DNA from 4 places in the Bradyrhizobium sp. SZCCHNS3052 genome. Region 2 is predicted to be linked to each of the others. Evidence: predicted binding sites of a transcription regulator. Region 2 holds the regulator's gene; each other region holds the start of a gene.

Region 1 (4,566 bases), on a different contig from region 2:
CTACATGGCGTCGGTGACCGGCGATCCGGCGGCCGGCGTGTTCAAGTTCGGTAACGCCTATCTGACGCAGTTCGGCTACGCGATGTTCGTGAGCCCGCTGAAGTGGCTGTTCATCCTGGCCCCCCTGGTCATGGTGTTCGCGATCTCGGCCGGCATCAACCGCTTGGCGCCGTCGACCGCACAGATCCTGTTCTGGGTGTTCTCGGCCTTGATGGGCATCTCGCTGTCGTCGATCTTCCTGGTGTACACCCACACCTCGATCGTGCGGGTGTTCTTCATCACCGCGGCGACGTTCGGCGCGCTGAGCCTCTACGGCTACACGACCAAGCGTGACATGACGGGCATGGGCTCGTTCCTGTTCATGGGCCTGATCGGCATCGTGCTGGCGAGCCTCGTGAACCTGTTCCTGGCGAGCTCGATGCTGCAGTTCATCGTCTCGGTGATCGGCGTGTTCGTGTTCGCCGGCCTGACCGCCTGGGACACGCAGCGTCTGAAGAATGAGTACATCTACGGCTACGCTTCCGCGGGCGGCGACATCGCGGAGCGCGCGGCAATCACCGGCGCCCTGTCGCTGTACTTGAACTTCATCAACCTGTTCACGCTGCTGCTGCAGTTGCTCGGACAGCGCGACTGATCCAAGCGCTCGAACGAGCGACCTTCGAAGCCCCGGCCTCACCGCCGGGGCTTTTCGTTTGCACAAACCCCGATTGTGACCGGCGCAAAGCCGCAGCGGCAGCCATGCCGCGAGGCCGGATTGATCGCCGCGTCCGCCTGGGTATGCTTCCCCCCATGTCCGACATTGAAATCCGGCCCACCCAGGAGGCCGACCTTCCCGCCATCACCGCCATCTACGGCCAAGCCGTCCGCGAGGGCACGGCCACCTTCGAGCTCGACCCTCCGGATCTGGCGGAGATGACGCGCCGCTTCCGGGCGCTCCGCGACGGCGGCTTCCCCTATTTCGCTGCCCTGCTGGACGGAGAGGTGGTGGGCTATGCCTATGCCGGGCCCTACCGGCCCCGCCCTGCCTATCGCTTCACGGTGGAGAACTCGGTCTATCTCGCTCCGGCCAGCCAGCGTCGCGGCATCGGGATGCGCCTGATGCGGCGGCTGATCGACGCCTGTGAGGAGGGAGGCTTTCGCCAGATGATCGCCGTCATCGGCGACTCCGCCAATTCCGGCTCGGTCGGGCTGCATACCGCCTGCGGCTTCCAGATGATCGGCACCCACCCGAGCGTCGGCCTGAAATTCGGCCGCTGGCTCGATACCGTGATGATGCAGCGCCCGCTCGGGGCCGGGAGCAGCGACGTCCCGGCGTAAGGCAGCGCCAGTCGGAATGTCATGATCAAGCCGGAGCGCGTGGGATCAGACCAGGGCTGGTTTGGGCGCGATCACCAGCAGCACGCGCTCGAGCTCGTGGCCGCGGCGCAGGATCAGCCCGGTGGCCGAGATCACGCTGTACATGCCCTGCTTGCGTGCGAGACGCGGATCCTTCTCGATGCGGTAGATCGGCACCTCGGACGCCCGGCGAAACACGGAGAAGACGGCCCGGTCACGCAGGAAGTCGATCGAATAGTCGCGCCACTCGCCGTCGGCGACCATGCGGCCGTAGAGGTTCAGGATGCGGTTCAGCTCCAGGCGGTCGAACGTCACCCGGCTCGGCGCTGCGGCCGCACTGCGCGCCGCCGCGCGGTTCTCGCTGGGGTCGGCGTCCTCCGGCGTGAGGTTCATTGGCGTCCTCCTGTCATCCGTGTGACATGATCGCGCCATCCGGCAGAAGCCGCAAGGGGCCGTTTTCGTTGTTGAAGTTCGACCGAGCCTGCGAGGCCGTCGGTTCCGCGAACACGCAAGCGTCACGGGATCGTTAGCAGAATCATAATCGCGCCGTCTTTCCGCCCACCGACCGCCCCCGACCTTCGGCATAAGATTCGTGTGCGTTGGCCCGGTCCTTTCGGTTCCGGATTCCTCAGCCCCCAGCCCCCCGGGGTCGTCAGGATCGGGTCTATTCACAAGTAAGGCAAAGGGCCAACGCAAGTTGGTCCTTTTGCTTTTCTGGCGTGAGCTGCACGTAAGATTGTCGGGACGCGCCGTCGCACGGACGTGACGCGCCTAACGCAGGTCAGCGAAAACGAAGATCAGGACGACGGAAGATCAGCGCTCGGGACCGCGCGCTGTTGCTGAAGCCCGTCCGCCCAACGGCAACTCGGAAAAGGCGGCCCCGAGCATCGGCCCAGGGCGGTCGCGACTGCCGTCCTGCACATAGACGACGGTGCCATCGACGCCCTCGCGGGCGATCTTCTCCAGCGGCACGCTCCATCTGACCGGCGACCCATTCCAGTCACCCAGCTTCTGAAGACCGCGAACGACGTTGTAATAGGTCAGATCACGGCCGCTGTTCTCGCCGCGGCCGACCGAGATCGGGACCACCCGCGAGATCGAGCAGACCCAGACCTCGCCGTGCTTGCGCGGCATCTGGTCGTTGGCCGCGGCCACGGAGACAGTAAGGTCCTGGCCGTCGACCGACAGCCTCACCGGCACCGACATCACGCTGCCACCCTGGACGGTCTCCTCGATGGCGCCCTCGATCGCCTCGCGGTCGCTGCCGATCACATGCACGGAGCCGTTGACCACCGCCTGCGGCGTATAGACCTCGCGGTCGCCGCGCGCACGAGAATAGGCCCGCTGCCGGGCCGTGAAGCGGGAGTCGGCCAGCGTGTCCTTCCAGCCGAGATAGTCCCAGTAGTCTATCGGCAGGGACAGCGCGATCACCGAAGGATCTCTGGCGAGCTCGCCGAGGATCTTGTCAGCCGGCGGGCAGGACGAACAGCCTTGCGAGGTGAAGAGTTCGATCACCGCACGGGGATCGGACGCAGCGGGCCGGACGAAAGCGATGACCGCACAGACACTCAGCGCTGCGCGCGACCACCACGACATCTGTCCACTCATCGCCACTGTCCCGTCTGGACCACCGTCCGCTGCGCCCTGTGCATCACTGCATCCGCGATGCCGTCCTCGTAGTTAACAAACCGAAAATGCAAAAGAGGCGGCCTTTGTCATAGGCCGCCTCCTTCATCACCCGCTACTCACTTCAGAGTGAGCCAAACTGTCGCATCGCGCGTTGGTTAAGCGGCGAGCTTGCGCAGCACGTAGTGCAGGATGCCGCCGTTGCGGTAGTAGTCGAGCTCGTCGAGCGTATCGATCCGGCAGAGCAGCGGCACCTGCTGCGCCGCACCGTCGGCCGAGACGATCTCGGCGGTCAGGGTTTGGCGCGGCTTCAGGTCGCCTTGCAGGCCCTTGATGGTAACCTTCTCGTCGCCCTTGAGGCCGAGCGAGGACCAGGACGTGCCTTCTTGGAAGGTGAGCGGCAGCACGCCCATACCCACCAGATTGGAGCGATGGATGCGCTCGAAGCTCTGGCAGATCACGGCACGGACGCCCAGCAGCCGGGTACCTTTGGCGGCCCAGTCGCGCGACGAACCGTTGCCGTATTCGGCGCCGGCGAACAACACCAGCGGCACGCCCTCTTCCTGATACTTCATCGCGGCGTCGTAGATCGACATCTGCTCGCCGTCGGGCCAGTGCTTGGTCAGGCCGCCCTCGGGAATGTTGCCGTCGGCACCCTTGAGCATGAAGTTCTTGATGCGGATGTTGGCGAAGGTGCCGCGCATCATGATCTCGTGATTGCCGCGGCGCGTGCCATACTGGTTGAAGTCAGCCGGGCGGACCTGGTGCTCGCTAAGGAACTTGCCGGCAGGCGAAGTCAGCTTGATCGAACCGGCCGGCGAGATGTGGTCGGTCGTGATCTTGTCGCCGAACAGCGCCAGCACGCGGGCCTCGACGATGTCCTTGATCGGCTCGGGCTCCTTCTTCATGCCCTCGAAATACGGCGGGTTCTGCACGTAGGTCGACGACATGTTCCAGCGATAGGTCTCGCTCTCGACCGTCTTGATCTTGCGCCAGTTGGTGTCGCCCTTGAACACGTCGGCGTAGCGCTTCTTGAAGATCGACGCCTTGACGAACTTCTTGACGAAGTCGTTGACCTCCTTGGTCGTCGGCCAGATGTCCTTCAGGTAGACCGGCTTCTTGTCCTTGCCGATGCCGATCGGCTCGACCGAAAGATCCTTGGTCACGGTGCCGGCCAGCGCATAGGCCACGACCAGCGGCGGCGAGGCCAGATAGTTGGCCTGCACGTCCGGCGAGACGCGGCCTTCGAAGTTGCGGTTACCCGACAGCACGGCCGCCGCGACCACGCCGTTGTCGTTGATCGACTTCGAGATCTCCTCCGGCAGCGGGCCGGAATTGCCGATGCAGGTGGTGCAGCCGAATCCGACGAGGTTGAAGCCGACCTTGTCGAGGTCCTTCTGCAGGCCCGAGTTGGCAAGGTATTCGGCAACCACCTGACTGCCGGGAGCGAGGGAGGTCTTCACCCACGGCTTGGCCTTGAGGCCCTTGGCGGCGGCGTTGCGGGCCAGCAGGCCGGCGCCGATCAGCACGCTCGGGTTGGAGGTGTTGGTGCAGGAGGTGATGGCGGCGATGACGACGTCGCCATGGCCGATGTCGAAGTCCTTG
Region 2 (4,566 bases):
AGGAAACCGAGCGGATACATGTGCCAGGCGCGTCCCACCAGGCGGAGCACCGGGCGCAGCAGGCGGATGAGGATGCCCCGTCCGGAGCTTCCGGCGGTTTCCATCTCGGACTGCGGCTGTGCGGCGCGGCGCCAGAGGTTCACGAACAGAATGAGGTTCGCCAACGCGATCAGCAGCAGGAAGCCGGCCGACACCGACGTGCCGATGACGCCGCCGATCGCCCTGATCGCGCTCTCTTCATCCAGGAGGTCGGCGCCGGCGATGAGGCTCACGACGATGGTGGCGATGACGACGACGCTGGAATGGCCGAGCGCAAAATACAGGCCGGCGGCGCGCGGGGCGCTACCGTCCTGCACCAGCTTCCGCACGACGTTGTCGATCGCCGCGATGTGATCCGCATCGACCGCATGGCGCAGTCCGAGCAGCCAGGCCAGCATCGCGGTGCCGACGATGGCGGGCCGGTCGGCGTAGAGCGCGAACGCCCAGGCCCAGGCGAGCGCGTTGGCGGCGACCAGCCCGCCGACGAGCGCAACGTTGCGGCCGGGCTGCGATCGCCACCACAGCAGCCGAGGGGCACGAGGATGATCAATTTGAACAATCGTCATACTCGGACTATAGCAAGAGCCAGGCCAGTTCGGTAAAGCCCCCCGCTGCAGGCAAAAACTGCAGGAAAACGTGGGCGGCCCTTCCCGGATTGCCCTCTCGCTTGGCAACCCGCTATCCAGTCACGCACAGATCATGACCAGCGGCGGGACATCTTCTTCTCTCGCCCCTCCTTCGCTCACCGCATCGAGGCACTCTGTGCCGTGATCTCGCGCCGCACGACCGCCTCGAACTGGCTCGCGGGGGCGGCGAACATCAGCCGGGTCTCCTCGTGGAACGCCGAGAAGATGCCGACCACGGCCGGCTGTCCGCCGACGTCGGCCATGATGGGGGAGCCCGAATAGCCGAAATTGGCGAGGCAATGCACCGTCAGCAGCATCCCGTCCTTGGTCATGCCGGCGCTGCAATTGCGCTGGCCGGTCGGCGAATAGCGCCGCTCCTGGCCATAGCCGATCTCGGAGATGGTTCCGGCCGTGGTCGCAGCCTGCAATTCCTCGCGCGTCAGCGCCCTGACCTCAACCGGCTTCGACGGCAGCGCGTCCTTCAGCACGATCAGTGCCCAATCGGCGGGCGAGCGGTCGAGCGACCACCTGTCGTGCCGGGTCGGGACGAAATCAGGCGCCACGATCAGCTTGTCGGCGACCGACGATGCCGCCGGCGTGCCCCTGTTCATGCCGGCCAGGAAGCGGACGTTGCCGGGGCTGACCTGCGCCACGCCGTTGAACACGCAATGCGCCGCGGTGAGCACGACGCGCGGCGCGACCAGCGTGCCGGTGCACCAGCCGCCGGTCGAGTATTGCGCGACGGTGACGACGCCGATCGACGACGCCGGCCACGAGGTGGGATCGACGACCTCGCCGATGTGGCGGTCGAGCCCGAGCAGTTGCTCCGGACGCGGAGCGGCGATGCCGGCCTCCGCCGATTCCGGCTTCGGCCGCCAGGCCGCAATGGCACTCTGGGCCTGGACGCGCTGCGGCTCGGTCAACTTGACCCGCTGCACGTCGCGGCCGGCCGATCGCACGCCGCTACGGCCCGCCATCACCAGCCAGGCATAGCCCTGCACGACGTCCTGTTTCACACCGCGGCCGTCGAGCAGCATCAGGCCGAGCATGTATTGCGACTGGGCGAAGCCCTGCGCCGCGGCGCGGCTGAACCAGCGGCCGGCTTCGCCGTAATTGCTCGCAACACCTTCGCCGTTGACGTAGGCGATGCCGAGATAGTGTTGCGCGACAGCGAGCCCCTGATCGGCGGCCTTGCGGTACCACGCCAGCGCCTCGGCGGGGTTGCGCGGTTGGCCCCAGCCGAAGGCGTGCATGAAGCCGACGTCGAACTGCGCCCGCGCATCGCCCTTGGCGGCCAGCGGCAGCAGCCGTCGCATCGCCGCCGCATGCTGCCCGTTGCCTGCCGCCGCGACCGCGTCTTCGAGCTCGGCGGCCGTGGCGCCCGCCGCGCCGCCGAGCAGCACGGCAAGAGATATGATGATGGTCTTGATCAAGGGCGTCCGCTGGGACCGAAACATCGTGACGGGCCACGAAGCAGACACGATCAAGACGGCGGCGGCGTGGCGGAAAGCGGACCGCGATCTCCTCAATCGGGCCGCCTCGCGTCTCACACCTGCTGCGTCCTCACGCCCGATCGCCCCTTACACCTGCTCGCTCTTGGCGAAGCGATCATCGAGCGCATAACCGGCGCCGCGCACGGTGCGGATCGGGTCCTGCTCGCGGCCGGGATTGAGCAGCTTGCGCAGGCGGCCGATATGGACGTCGACGGTGCGCTCGTCGATGTAGATGTCGCGGCCCCAGACACTGTCGAGCAGCTGCTCGCGGCTGAACACGCGGCCGGGATGCTCCAGGAAGAACTCGAGCAGGCGGTATTCGGTCGGGCCGAGATCGATCGGCCTACCAGAGCGCGCCACGCGGCGCTTCTCGCGGTCGAGCTCGATGTCGCCATAGGACAGCACGGTCGCCAGCCGCTCCGGACTCGCCCGCCGCAGCAGGCCTTTCACCCGCGCCAGAAGCTCCGGCACCGAGAACGGCTTGACGATGTAGTCGTCGGCGCCGGTCGCGAGGCCGCGCACGCGCTCGCTCTCCTCGCCGCGTGCGGTGAGCATGATGATCGGCAACTGCCGGGTCTCGGTCCGCGCCCGCAGGCGGCGGCACAGCTCGATGCCGGACAGGCCCGGCAGCATCCAGTCGAGCACGACGAGATCGGGAACACGCTCCTTCAGGCGCGTGTCGGCCTCGTCGCCGCGCGCCACGGTCTCGACCTCGTAGCCTTCGGCCTCGAGGTTGTAGCGCAGCAGCGTCGTCAGCGCCTCCTCGTCCTCCACCACCAGAATTCGGGCGCCCATGTCTGAACCGTCTCTCTCAGTTGCCGGGGATCGTCGATGCGAAGCTCGTCATGTCGCCCTTCGGGCGCTTGTCCATGATCTGCTGGCCTTCGATCATATAGAACACCGTCTCGGCGATGTTGGTCGCGTGATCGCCGATGCGCTCGATGTTCTTGGCGCAGAACATCAGGTGGATGCAGAACGAGATGTTGCGCGGATCCTCCATCATGTAGGTCAGGAGCTCGCGAAACAGCGAGGTGCAGATGGCATCGACTTCCTCATCGCCCTTCCACACCGTCATCGCCGCCGGCAAATCGTGCGCGGCATAGGCGTCCAGCACCGTCTTGACCTGCGACTGCACGAGATCGGTCATGTGCTCGAGCCCGCGGATCAGCTTCAGCGGATGGAAGTCGCTCTCCAGCGCCGCGACGCGCTTGCCGATGTTCTTGGCGAGATCGCCGATACGCTCCAGATCGGTCGCCACGCGCATCGCGCCGACGATCTCACGCAGGTCGACCGCCATCGGCTGTCGCCGGGCGATGGTAAGAACGGCGCGCTCCTCGATGATGCGTTGCAGCTTGTCGACCTCGGCGTCGGTGGCGACCACCTTCTGGCCGAGCGCGATGTCGCGTCGCACCAGCGCATCGACGGAATCGACGATCAGCCGCTCGGCGAGGCCGCCCATCTCCGATACCAGACGGGTGAGGTCCTGCAGATCGCTGTCGAACGCCTTGGCGGTATGTTCACTGGCCATGATGATCTCCTGAAGACAATGTCGTCGGCGTCAGCCGAACCGGCCGGTGATGTAATCCTGGGTCCGCCGATCGCTCGGCGAGGTGAAGATCTTGCTGGTGTCGTCGAACTCGATCAGCTCGCCGAGATACATGAAGGCGGTCTTGTCGGAGACGCGCGCCGCCTGCTGCATGTTATGCGTCACGATGGCGATCGTATAGTTTTCGGCGAGTTCCTGGATCAGCTCCTCGACCTTGGCGGTCGAGATCGGATCGAGCGCCGAGCACGGCTCGTCGAACAGGATCACCTCCGGCCGGACCGCCACGGTACGCGCGATGCACAGCCGCTGCTGCTGGCCGCCGGACAGCGACAGGCCCGAGGCGTTGAGCTTGTCCTTGACCTCGTTCCACAACGCGCCGCCGCGCAGCGCCTTCTCGACCCGGTCGTCCATCTCCGACTTGGAGATCTTCTCATAGAGGCGGATGCCGAAGGCGATGTTCTCGTAGATCGTCATCGGGAACGGCGTCGGCTTCTGGAACACCATGCCGACCCGGGCACGCAGCAGGTTCAGATCGAGCTTGGGATCGAGGATGTTGGTGTTGTCGAGCATCAGCTGCCCGGTCGCCCGCTGCCCCGGATAGAGATCGTACATCCGGTTGAAGATGCGCAGCAGCGTGGACTTGCCGCAGCCGGACGGGCCGATGAACGCGGTGACGCGGTTGGTGCCCAGCGACAGGTTGATGTTCTTCAGCGCATGATGGTCGCCGTAGTAGAAGTTGAGGTTGCGCGCGGTCACCTTGGCCGGCGCATCCGGAAGCGCCTTGCCGTGAAGAGCGTGATTGGGCTGACTGACGGAGACGGACAGTTCGGTCATTTGGTGTTCCTCTCGGCGCCGAGAATGC
Region 3 (4,566 bases), on a different contig from region 2:
CATCGAAGAAGGCCTTGGCGATCGCCGATTTCAGATCGTCCGGCAGGTCCGTGTTGTAGGCGTAGGGGCCGTTGATGATCGGCGCCGACTTGTGAATGATGCGGAAGTCGTCCTTCTTCATCGGCGAACCGTCAGCGTTCTTCAGCATGCCCTTGGTCAGCATCTGGGCCAACGTCGAATCGTTGTCGCTCGTCCATTGGTTGGCCGCGATGTCGACAGTCCCCTGGGACAGGGCCAGCACCGCGTTCTCGTGGCTGCCGGTGAAGACAACCTTGCCAAAATACGTCTCGGCGTCGGTCACGCCCATCTTGTTGAGCTCGAAGCGGGGCACGTTGTTGCCCGACGTTGAGTTCGGATCGACGAGGCCGAGATTCTTGCCCTTGAGGTCTTCGACCTTCCGGTACGGGCTGCTCGCCTTGACGAAGAACACCGAATAGTAGCCGGTGCTGCCGTCGGAGTTGATGTCGTTGGCGAAGGCATCGGTCTTGACCCCGGTGAGCCGGGCGCGGGCAAACGACGCCGAGCCATAGCTCGCGATGTGGATGTTGCCGGCGCGCTGGCCTTCGATCACGGCCGCATAATCGTTGGCGATACGCAGCGTCACCTTCACGCCCAGCTCTTTCGAGAGATAGTTCACGAAAGGCGTCCAGCGCTCGGTGACACCCGAGGCGTTCTCTGCCGGGACCACGGCGAAGGTCAGCTCAGGATACTTCGCCTTCCAGTCCTCGGCTGACGCCGAGGCCGTGAAAGCCAGCGCAGCGACGCCCGCCAGAACGATGCGACGATTGATCATAACATGCCCTCTTGTTGCAGTAAGTAACAGGTCTCGCCCCCGCGCCATGCGGAAGCTCGAGCTTGCAGAAATCCGCGTCTCAGGCCACGGCCGCTTCGCCGAGTACCGGCACCGTTGCCGCCGGTGCCGGATGGATCGAACCCATCACCTCGTCCGCCTCGAGATCGTAGAGTTCACGTGCGATCTGCGCCGTCAGCGCCGACGGCACGTCGTCGAACACGATCCGTCCGGTCGCCATGCCGATCAGGCGATCGCAATAGCTGCGCGCCAGATCGAGCGAATGCAGATTGCAGACGACGGTGATGCCGAAATGCTTGTTGATGCGCAGCAACGCGTCCATCACGATCTTGGTGTTACGGGGATCGAGCGAGGCGATCGGCTCGTCTGCGAGAATGATCTCGGGGTTCTGCACCATCGCGCGCGCGATCGCGACGCGCTGCTGCTGCCCGCCCGAGAGCTGATCGGCGCGCTGCGCGGCGAGGGAGGCCATGTCGAACTGCTCGAGCGCCGACAGCGCCATGGCGACATCCTCCGCTGGCCAGAGCTGCGCCAGCGAGCGCCACGACGGGATTTCGGCCAGTCGCCCCATCAGCACGTTCGTCAGCACGTCCAATCGGCCGACCAGATTGAACTGCTGGAAGATCATCGCCGAGCGCGCGCGCCACTGCCGCAGGTCACGGCCGCGCAGCGCCGTCACGTCGAGATCCTTGAAGAGGATGCGGCCGCCGCTCACCGGGCTCAGGCGATTGATGGACCGCAGCAGGGTCGACTTGCCGGCGCCGGAACGCCCGATCACGCCGACGAAGCTGCCCGGTGCAACAGAGAAGGATGCATTGTCGACTGCGGCTTTCATGCCAAAACGGCACGTCAGGCCATCCACCACCAGCATTGAATTCTCCAGACGCCTCGCTTTGGCCTATCGCTAACGTCTGGATTCTACAGTTATGTGACAAGGACACTGCGGCGCCACATCCGTCCACACGCTGGCCGCAGTCATGCAGATGTCACGCCTCTGTCATAAGGGAGATCCAACACCCTCACAGGCGTAGAGACAGGACGCGAGATGGCCGGCAAGTCGCTTTCGATTGAACCTACAGTTGACCCTTCGGCCAAGCTCCAGGACGTGACGCTCGGCGCCTATTGCGAGATAGGCGCCCGCACCATCCTGCAGGAGGTGACGATGGGCGACTACTCCTATGTGGTCAACGATTCCCAGATCACCTACACGAGGATCGGGAAGTTCTGCTCGATCGCGGCGATGACCCGGATCAATCCGGGCAACCACCCGATGCAGCGGGCGACGCAGGCCCATTTCACCTATCGCGCCAGCGCCTATTTCCCAGGAGAGCCGGACGATGCGGAGTTCTTCGCCTGGCGGAGAGAGCATCATGTCCAGATCGGACACGATGTCTGGATCGGCCATGGCGCGATCGTGCTGCCGGGCCGCAACATCGGCACCGGCGCGGTCGTGGCGGCCGGCGCCATCGTCACCAAGGACGTTGCGGCCTATACCATCGTCGCCGGCAATCCGGCGCGCCCGATCAAGCGCCGGTTTCCGCGCGAGGTCGAGCAGCGGCTGCTGGATCTGGCGTGGTGGAATTGGAATCACGAGGCGCTGCGCGCGGCGCTGCCGGATTTCCGCAAGCTCGCGATCACCGCGTTTCTCGACAAATACGAGCCTGCCCTCGACGCGCGCGTCGCGGTGCGGCAGAGTGCCGCCCCATGACCGATATCTCCATCTCGCGGGGCCGCTGCCTCGTCGATACTGACCTCGTCGACACCTCCTTGATCATATCCGGCGGCATCGTCGCCGGCGTCGGGACACCGGGACGCCGGTCGGGTCTCGAACTCGATGCGGAGGGACTCACCGTGCTCCCCGGCATCGTCGACATTCACGGCGATGCGTTCGAGCGCCAGATGATGCCGCGCGCCGGGGTCGATTTCCCGACTGACGTTGCGCTGATCGACAGCGACCGCCAGGCCATCAGCAATGGCATCACCACGGTCTTTCACGCGACGACCTGGTCGTGGGAGCCGGGCCTGCGCAGCGCCGACAATGCGCGGCGCCTGCTCGAATCGATCGAAGCGCTGCGCCCGCGGCTCGCAGCCGACACGCGCTTCCATCTGCGCCACGAGACCTTCAATCTCGACGACGAGGAGGAGATCGGGAGGTGGCTCGCCGACCGGCGCGTCGACCTGTTCGCCTTCAACGACCACATGGATTCGACGGTGGCGAGTCTGGACAAGCCGCACAAGCGCCAGCGCATGGTCGACCGCGCCGGCCTGCCCGGCGCGGAGTTCGACCAGTTGGTCGCGCGCATCGCCTCTCGCGCCGATGCCGTTCCGGCCTCGATCGCGCGGCTGGCCGAGATCGCTCGCAAGGCTGGTGTCCGTATGCTGTCGCACGACGACGACAGCCCGGCCATGCGCAAGGCGTTTCGCAGCCAGGGCGTGACCATCGCAGAGTTTCCGGTCAACGAGGAGACTGCGCGCGAGGCCGCCCAGGGCGGCGACGCGATCGTATTCGGCGCGCCCAACGTCGTCCGTGGCGGCAGCCATACCGGGTGGACGAAGGCCAGCGACATGATCGCCAAGGGCCTCTGCTCGGTGCTGGCCTCCGACTACTACTATCCAGCGCCGCTGCTGGCAGCGTACCGGCTTGCAGCCGACGGCGTTCTTCCGCTGGCGCGCGCCTGGGATCTGATCTCGGGCGGCCCTGCACGCGCAGCCGGGCTGGCGGACCGCGGCATGCTCGCCGAGCGCCGCCGCGCCGATATCATTCTGGTCGACGACCGCGTGCCGTTGCGCCCCCATGTCGTCGCCGTGATCGCGTCCGGCCGGCTGGTCTATCTCACCGAGACCGACCGGCTGAACGCCCGGCCGGCGCGTGCCATGGCGGCGGAGTAGCGAACCATGGCCAAATTTCCGCGCTATGCGATCTACTATGCTCCACCAGCAACAGCCGACCTGACGGAATTCGGCGCGAGCCTGCTCGGATACGACGCGTGGAGCGGCGATGACCGCAGCTTTCCGAGCGAGATCGTCCGCGCGGTTCCAGACTGGGCTGAGCTGACCGCAGACCCGCGCAAATACGGCTTTCACGCGACCTTGAAGGCTCCGTTCGAGCTGTCCGATGCGGAGAACGAAGCCGCGCTCCGCAGCGCCTGTGCCGCGTTCGCGGCCACGCCGCGAGCCGTCCCGGCCATCCGTCCGATCGTGGACGCGATCAGCGGCTTCATCGCGATGATCCCCGGCGAGCCGTCGCCGGCGCTGCAACAGCTCGCGGCCGATTGTGTCCAGGCCTTTGAGCCATTTCGCGCTCCGATGACGGCCGACGACCGTGCTCGGCGCAAGCCGGATCTGCTGACACCACGGCAGCGCGATCATCTCGATCGTTGGGGTTATCCCTATGTCATGGAGGATTTCCGCTTCCACATGACGCTGACCTGCCGGCTGTCCGACGAACGGCGCCGGCCGATCCTGACGATGTTGCAGGAGAGATTCGCGGCACTGTCACTGACAGAGCTTCGGATCGACAGGATTGTGCTGTTCCGCCAGGCCAATGCCCACGAACGTTTCCGCATCATCGGAGACTGGCCGCTCACGGTCGTCCAGGGGGGATAGCGGCGTCAGCTCGGCATGGCCTGCATAGTGCGGCGGCGCCTCGCGGTCGAAGACCGAGAGTGGCGGCGAGATGTCGGCGCGCTCCCGCGGCAGGGCTCCCCATCCTGCCGCGAGCGCGGCTGAGGTCGCGAGAAATCGTCGATCGATCG
Region 4 (4,566 bases), on a different contig from region 2:
ATGAATGCCGAGCGAGGCGACGTTGTCGGCGTCGATATAGCCGATCATCTGGCGATATCCGGCCGCTGCGGAAGCATCGATCAGCGCCTGCATCAGCAGCCGGCCGACACCACGGCCGAGATGCTCATGGTGGACATAGATCGAATGCTTGACCGCGAACCGATAGGCTGGCCGCTTCCTGAACAGGACGACATAGGCATAGCCCACGACCTCGCCGCGGAATGTCGCGACCAGATGTGGCAGCCGATGATTGCGCAGATTCTTGCGCCGCTGCTTGAGATCGTCCGGCTCGGGCGCCCCGGAACCGGCGGCGCTGTCCTCGACCCCGCGGCGGACGTGCCGCCGGTAGATCGAGAGCATGGCCTCGACATCTTCGTCGCGTGACGGCCTGACGAGGACCGTCGGCTCGGTCTCGCGAGCCGTGATCGCGCTGTCCATGGTTCGAATTACTCTGCGCAGACATAGGTATGGAGCCGGATCCGGCCGGACTCGTCGAGCTCCTTGTACAGCCCCTGGATCTCGACGTCGAAACCGGGGTAGGCGTTGAACGCCCGCTCGAACATCTTGAGGTAATCGATCATCGGCTGGGCGCGTTCGGACAGCCGTTCGCCCGGAACGATGGTGGCGATGCCCGGCGGATAGACCACGAACGGCGTCGTCGCGATGCGCCCGGCGATCTGGTCGATCGGCAGGTAGTCGACCTCGTTTCGCATCAACGCACGCGCCGCCTCGCGCGGCGACATCGCGATCTCGGGCAAGTGCTGCGGCTGGAACTGCTTCGCCTGCAGCGCGCTCACCTCGGCCTCGCGGTAGAAGCGGTGCATCTCGGCGCAGAGGTCGCGCAGCCGCAGCATGCCGTAACGCGCAAAGCGCTTGCGGGTGAACTCCGGAATGGCGTCCTCCAGCAGCACGTTGTCGTCGTGGAGCCGCTTGAAGGCGACCAGACCGCTGATCAGGGTTCCGGCCTTGCTCGCCTCGACCCCCGGCGTCAGCAGGAAGAGCAACGAGTTGAGGTCGTTCTTCTCCGCCACGATGCGGTTCTCGCGCAGATATTGCGCGACGATCGGAGCCGGGATGCCGTGATCGGCATAGCCGCCGGTGGTGCGATCGAAGCCGGGGGTGAGCAGGGTCAGCTTGTTGGGGTCGGTCATGGTGAAGCCAGCGGCGAGATCCGGAAAGCCGTGCCATGCCGCCCCGGGCGCGAGCTGCCACAGCGCGGCATCGGTCGAGAGCTGGTCGGTCGAGAGCGCCTCCCAGGCCACGTCGTGGCTAGCCCCGGGATTGGCCGCATCGGGAATCGATACGCGATCCGGAACGAATGGCTCGAAGAACCAGCGCCGCGCCGGATCCTTCTCCTTCTCCTCGAATTCGCGGCGCATCGCCCGGATCTTCTTGCGCAACTCGATGCCGAGCCGGATCGTGTCGTCCCACAGCACCTCACCGGAGCGGCCCTTCATCATCTGTGCGCCGACGTCCAGCGAGGCGAACAGCGGATAGAACGGCGATGTCGAGGCGTGCTGCATGAAGCTTTCGTTGAAGCGGCGATGCTCGATCCGCCGCCGCTGCCCCTTGATGTGGCGGTCCTTGACGTGGATCTGCGATGCCTGGGAGAAGCTCGCGAGCTGCTTGTGGGTCGATTGCGTGGCGATGATGCCGGGAGCGTCGGGCCCGAGATCGCCGAGGCCCATGGCGAAGCGGCCGGCGTAGAGCGGGTGGAATTTCATGAAGCCCGCCCAGGCCTCGTCGAACATGATGTAGTCGCAGAGGTGCCCGATCCGCTTCAGGATCATCTCGGCGCTGTGGATCGTGCCGTCATAGGTGCACTGCTCGACCACCGCGACGCGGAACGGGCGCGGCTTGCGCCAGGCGTCAGGATCCTTGACTAGCGGGTTGTCGCGGATCTGTTGCCGGAGGTGCTCCTCATCGAGCAGATCCCAGCGCATCGGGCCGATCAGGCCCCAGGGGTTGCGAACCGTTGGGACGTAGATCGGAACTCCGCCGGAGATCAGCAGCGCGCCGTGATGGGCGGCCTTGTGGTTGTTGCGGTCGAACAGCACGAGGTCGCCGTCGGTGACCAGGGCCCCGAGCACGACCTTGTTGGAGGTCGAGGTACCGTTGAGGACGAAATAGGTCTTCTCGGCGCCAAAGATCTGCGCCGCTTCCTTCTGCGCGCGCAGCGCCGGCCCCTCATGGGTCAGGAGATCGCCGAGATCGAGCACGGAATTGTCGAGGTCGTCGCGGAACACGGCCTCGCCGAGATGCTCGACGAACACCCGGCCGATCGGGCTGCGACTGTAGAACACGCCGCCATTGTGGCCGGGGCAGGTCCAGAGCTGGTTGCCTTCCTCGGCGTAGTCGACCAGCGCGCCGAAGAATGGCGTCTTCAGTGTCTCGGCATATTGCTTCAGCCGGCTGACCAGGTTCTTGGCGATGAAGGCGGGCGTCTCCTCCGACAGGAAGACATAGCCGTCGATGAAGTCGAGCACCTCGACCGGCAGATCCTCGAACCGCTTGCGGCGGATCAGGAGGATGATCGGGAAGTCCAGTCCGCGACGGCGCATCAGGTTGATCAGCGACGCCGTCTTGCCTTCCAGGCCCTTCTTGCCCCAATCGACGACCATGCAGCCGATCGCGGCATCCGTCTGCACGGCGATCTCGGCGTCCTCCAGCTTGCGGGCGCGCACCACCTCGAAGCCCGAGCGCTGGATCTCCTCGATGATCTGGTTGAAGCGGACGCCCGCAAGGTCGTCGGTCTCGAAGACGGGCGCGGCGAACAGGAAGGTGAAACGGCGGAAGTATTCCATGAGAGTCTTTCGGGCTGCGTCGGCAGCCACCTGTCGTCACGTTCGATGACGGTTCGATGACAATAGGGCGCCTCACGGAGCTTGTCTCGGCCGCCTCGCAGTGGCAATCGTCCTGAACCCGAGTGATGCTGAAAGGATCCGTGGTGCTTCCCGAATGGATCAGCCTTGATTGTGTGGCCCCGTCCGAGCTCCATCGGCAGGCGGCGCTGGAACGCCAGGCCCAGTTGACCAAGCCGATTGGCGCCCTTGGGCGATTGGAGCAGGTGGCGGTCGAGCTGGCGGCGCTGCAGGCGTTGGAGCGGCCGGGGGCCGATCGGGTCCCGGTGGTGCTGTTCGCGGGGGATCATGGCATCGCGGCGCGGGGCGTGTCGGCGTATCCGCCGGAAGTGACGGTGCAGATGCTGCACAACTTCGCGGCCGGTGGCGCGGCGATCTCGGTGCTGGTGCGCAGCCTGGGCTGTCCGCTCGAGGTGGTCGATGTCGGTACGCTGGCGGATGAGCCGGTGCCCGGTGTCGTCGTCGACAAGCCGCGGCGCGGCACGCGCGACTTCAGCACCGGGGCGGCGCTGACGCCGGAGGAGGTCGCGTTCGCGGCCGACGCCGGACGGCGCGCGGTGGCGCGGCAGGCCGATCACGCGCCGCAGCTCGTGATCTTCGGCGAGATGGGGATCGGCAACACGACGTCGGCGGCAGCGATCGCCGCTGCGATGCTGTCATGCGCGCCCGCGGACATCGTCGGCAGCGGCACCGGGCTCGACGCCGACGGACGGGCGAGGAAGGCTGCGGTGATTGCCGATGCGTTGGGGCGACACGGGCTCACGGGGGGAGCGGCCGTCGCGGACGTCCTGGCTGCCGTCGGCGGCTTCGAGATCATTGCGATGGCCGGCGCGATCGTCGCCGCCGCGCAGCGGCGCTGGCCGGTGCTGGTCGACGGCTTCATCGTCTCGGTCGCGGCGCTGGTCGCCGTCCGCCTCAATCCCTCCTGCCGTCCGTGGCTGCTGTTCTCGCATCGCTCGGCCGAGCGCGGCCACGCCATCGTGCTCGACGCGCTCGGTGCCCGTCCGCTGATCGACCTCGATCTGCGGCTTGGCGAGGCCTCGGGCGCCGCCACTGCGCTGCCGATCATCCGGTTGGCCTGCGCGCTCCACGGGGGCATGGCCACCTTTGCGGAGGCCGCCGTCTCGGGAGCCAAGTCCTGATGCGGATCGATCTGCTGCGGCACGGGACGACAGGACGGGACGGCCATCTCGACGGCCGCACCGACCCGCCGCTCAGCGAGCCCGGCTGGGATCAATTCCGGCGGCAGACGCAGAGCCGGATCTGGCGCAGCGTCGTCAGCTCGCCGTTGGCGCGCGCACGTGCGGCAGCGGAGGATTATGCCCGGCTGACCGGCTGCGCGCTGGACATCGACGCGGATTGGAGCGAGCTCGATTTCGGCCTCTGGGACGGGCGGACGCATCGCGACATCGCCGCGGAGCCCGGAGGCGAAGCCTTGCTCGACACCTTCCATGCCGATGCTGAGGTCCGGGCGCCGGGCGGTGAGAGCTGGTCCGATTTGCAGGCGCGGGTGGCGCGCGCAACACATCGTATCCTTGCCCGGCCCGAGCCTGCGCCGGTTCTGGTGGTGGCGCATGGCGGCGCCATGCGCGCAGCGCTCTCGCATCTGCTCGGCTGGCCGCTGCGCCAGCTGTGGAGCCTGCGCATCCGGCCCGGCACGCGGATCACGCTCGAAGCCGGGCAGGGCGGTGATGGTGTATCTTGG

The links. Region 2 encodes PhoB, which activates phosphate uptake and scavenging genes when phosphate is short. Its sites were predicted from a motif close to TGTCATNNANCTGTCAT; they were not measured.
Region 1: a site for PhoB is predicted at 1,740-1,756, ahead of QX073_RS29960 (DUF2794 domain-containing protein). Genes of this name have one in related genera too.
Region 3: a site for PhoB is predicted at 1,796-1,812, ahead of phnC (phosphonate ABC transporter ATP-binding protein). Genes of this name have one in related genera too.
Region 4: a site for PhoB is predicted at 2,850-2,866, ahead of QX073_RS11355 (Orn/Lys/Arg decarboxylase N-terminal domain-containing protein). Genes of this name have one in related genera too.

Annotation. Positions count from the first base shown of each region.
Region 1 is NZ_JAUETB010000014.1:96,225-100,790, forward strand. It holds gene QX073_RS29950 (Bax inhibitor-1/YccA family protein) at 1-634, shown strand, start outside; gene QX073_RS29955 (GNAT family N-acetyltransferase) at 790-1,317, shown strand; gene QX073_RS29960 (DUF2794 domain-containing protein) at 1,363-1,728, opposite strand; gene QX073_RS29965 (DUF1223 domain-containing protein) at 2,149-2,931, opposite strand; gene acnA (aconitate hydratase AcnA) at 3,120-4,566, opposite strand, start outside.
Region 2 is NZ_JAUETB010000005.1:240,251-244,816, forward strand. It holds gene QX073_RS19050 (HoxN/HupN/NixA family nickel/cobalt transporter) at 1-605, opposite strand, end outside; gene QX073_RS19055 (trypsin-like serine protease) at 782-2,098, opposite strand; gene phoB (phosphate regulon transcriptional regulator PhoB) at 2,246-2,953, opposite strand; gene phoU (phosphate signaling complex protein PhoU) at 2,970-3,686, opposite strand; gene pstB (phosphate ABC transporter ATP-binding protein PstB) at 3,717-4,538, opposite strand; gene pstA (phosphate ABC transporter permease PstA) at 4,535-4,566, opposite strand, start outside.
Region 3 is NZ_JAUETB010000002.1:128,115-132,680, reverse strand. It holds gene phnD (phosphonate ABC transporter substrate-binding protein) at 1-793, opposite strand, end outside; gene phnC (phosphonate ABC transporter ATP-binding protein) at 873-1,682, opposite strand; gene QX073_RS08810 (DapH/DapD/GlmU-related protein) at 1,857-2,519, shown strand; gene QX073_RS08805 (alpha-D-ribose 1-methylphosphonate 5-triphosphate diphosphatase) at 2,516-3,700, shown strand; gene QX073_RS08800 (DUF1045 domain-containing protein) at 3,707-4,417, shown strand.
Region 4 is NZ_JAUETB010000002.1:699,362-703,927, forward strand. It holds gene QX073_RS11350 (GNAT family N-acetyltransferase) at 1-438, opposite strand, end outside; gene QX073_RS11355 (Orn/Lys/Arg decarboxylase N-terminal domain-containing protein) at 447-2,804, opposite strand; gene cobT (nicotinate-nucleotide--dimethylbenzimidazole phosphoribosyltransferase) at 2,948-4,003, shown strand; gene QX073_RS11365 (histidine phosphatase family protein) at 4,003-4,566, shown strand, end outside.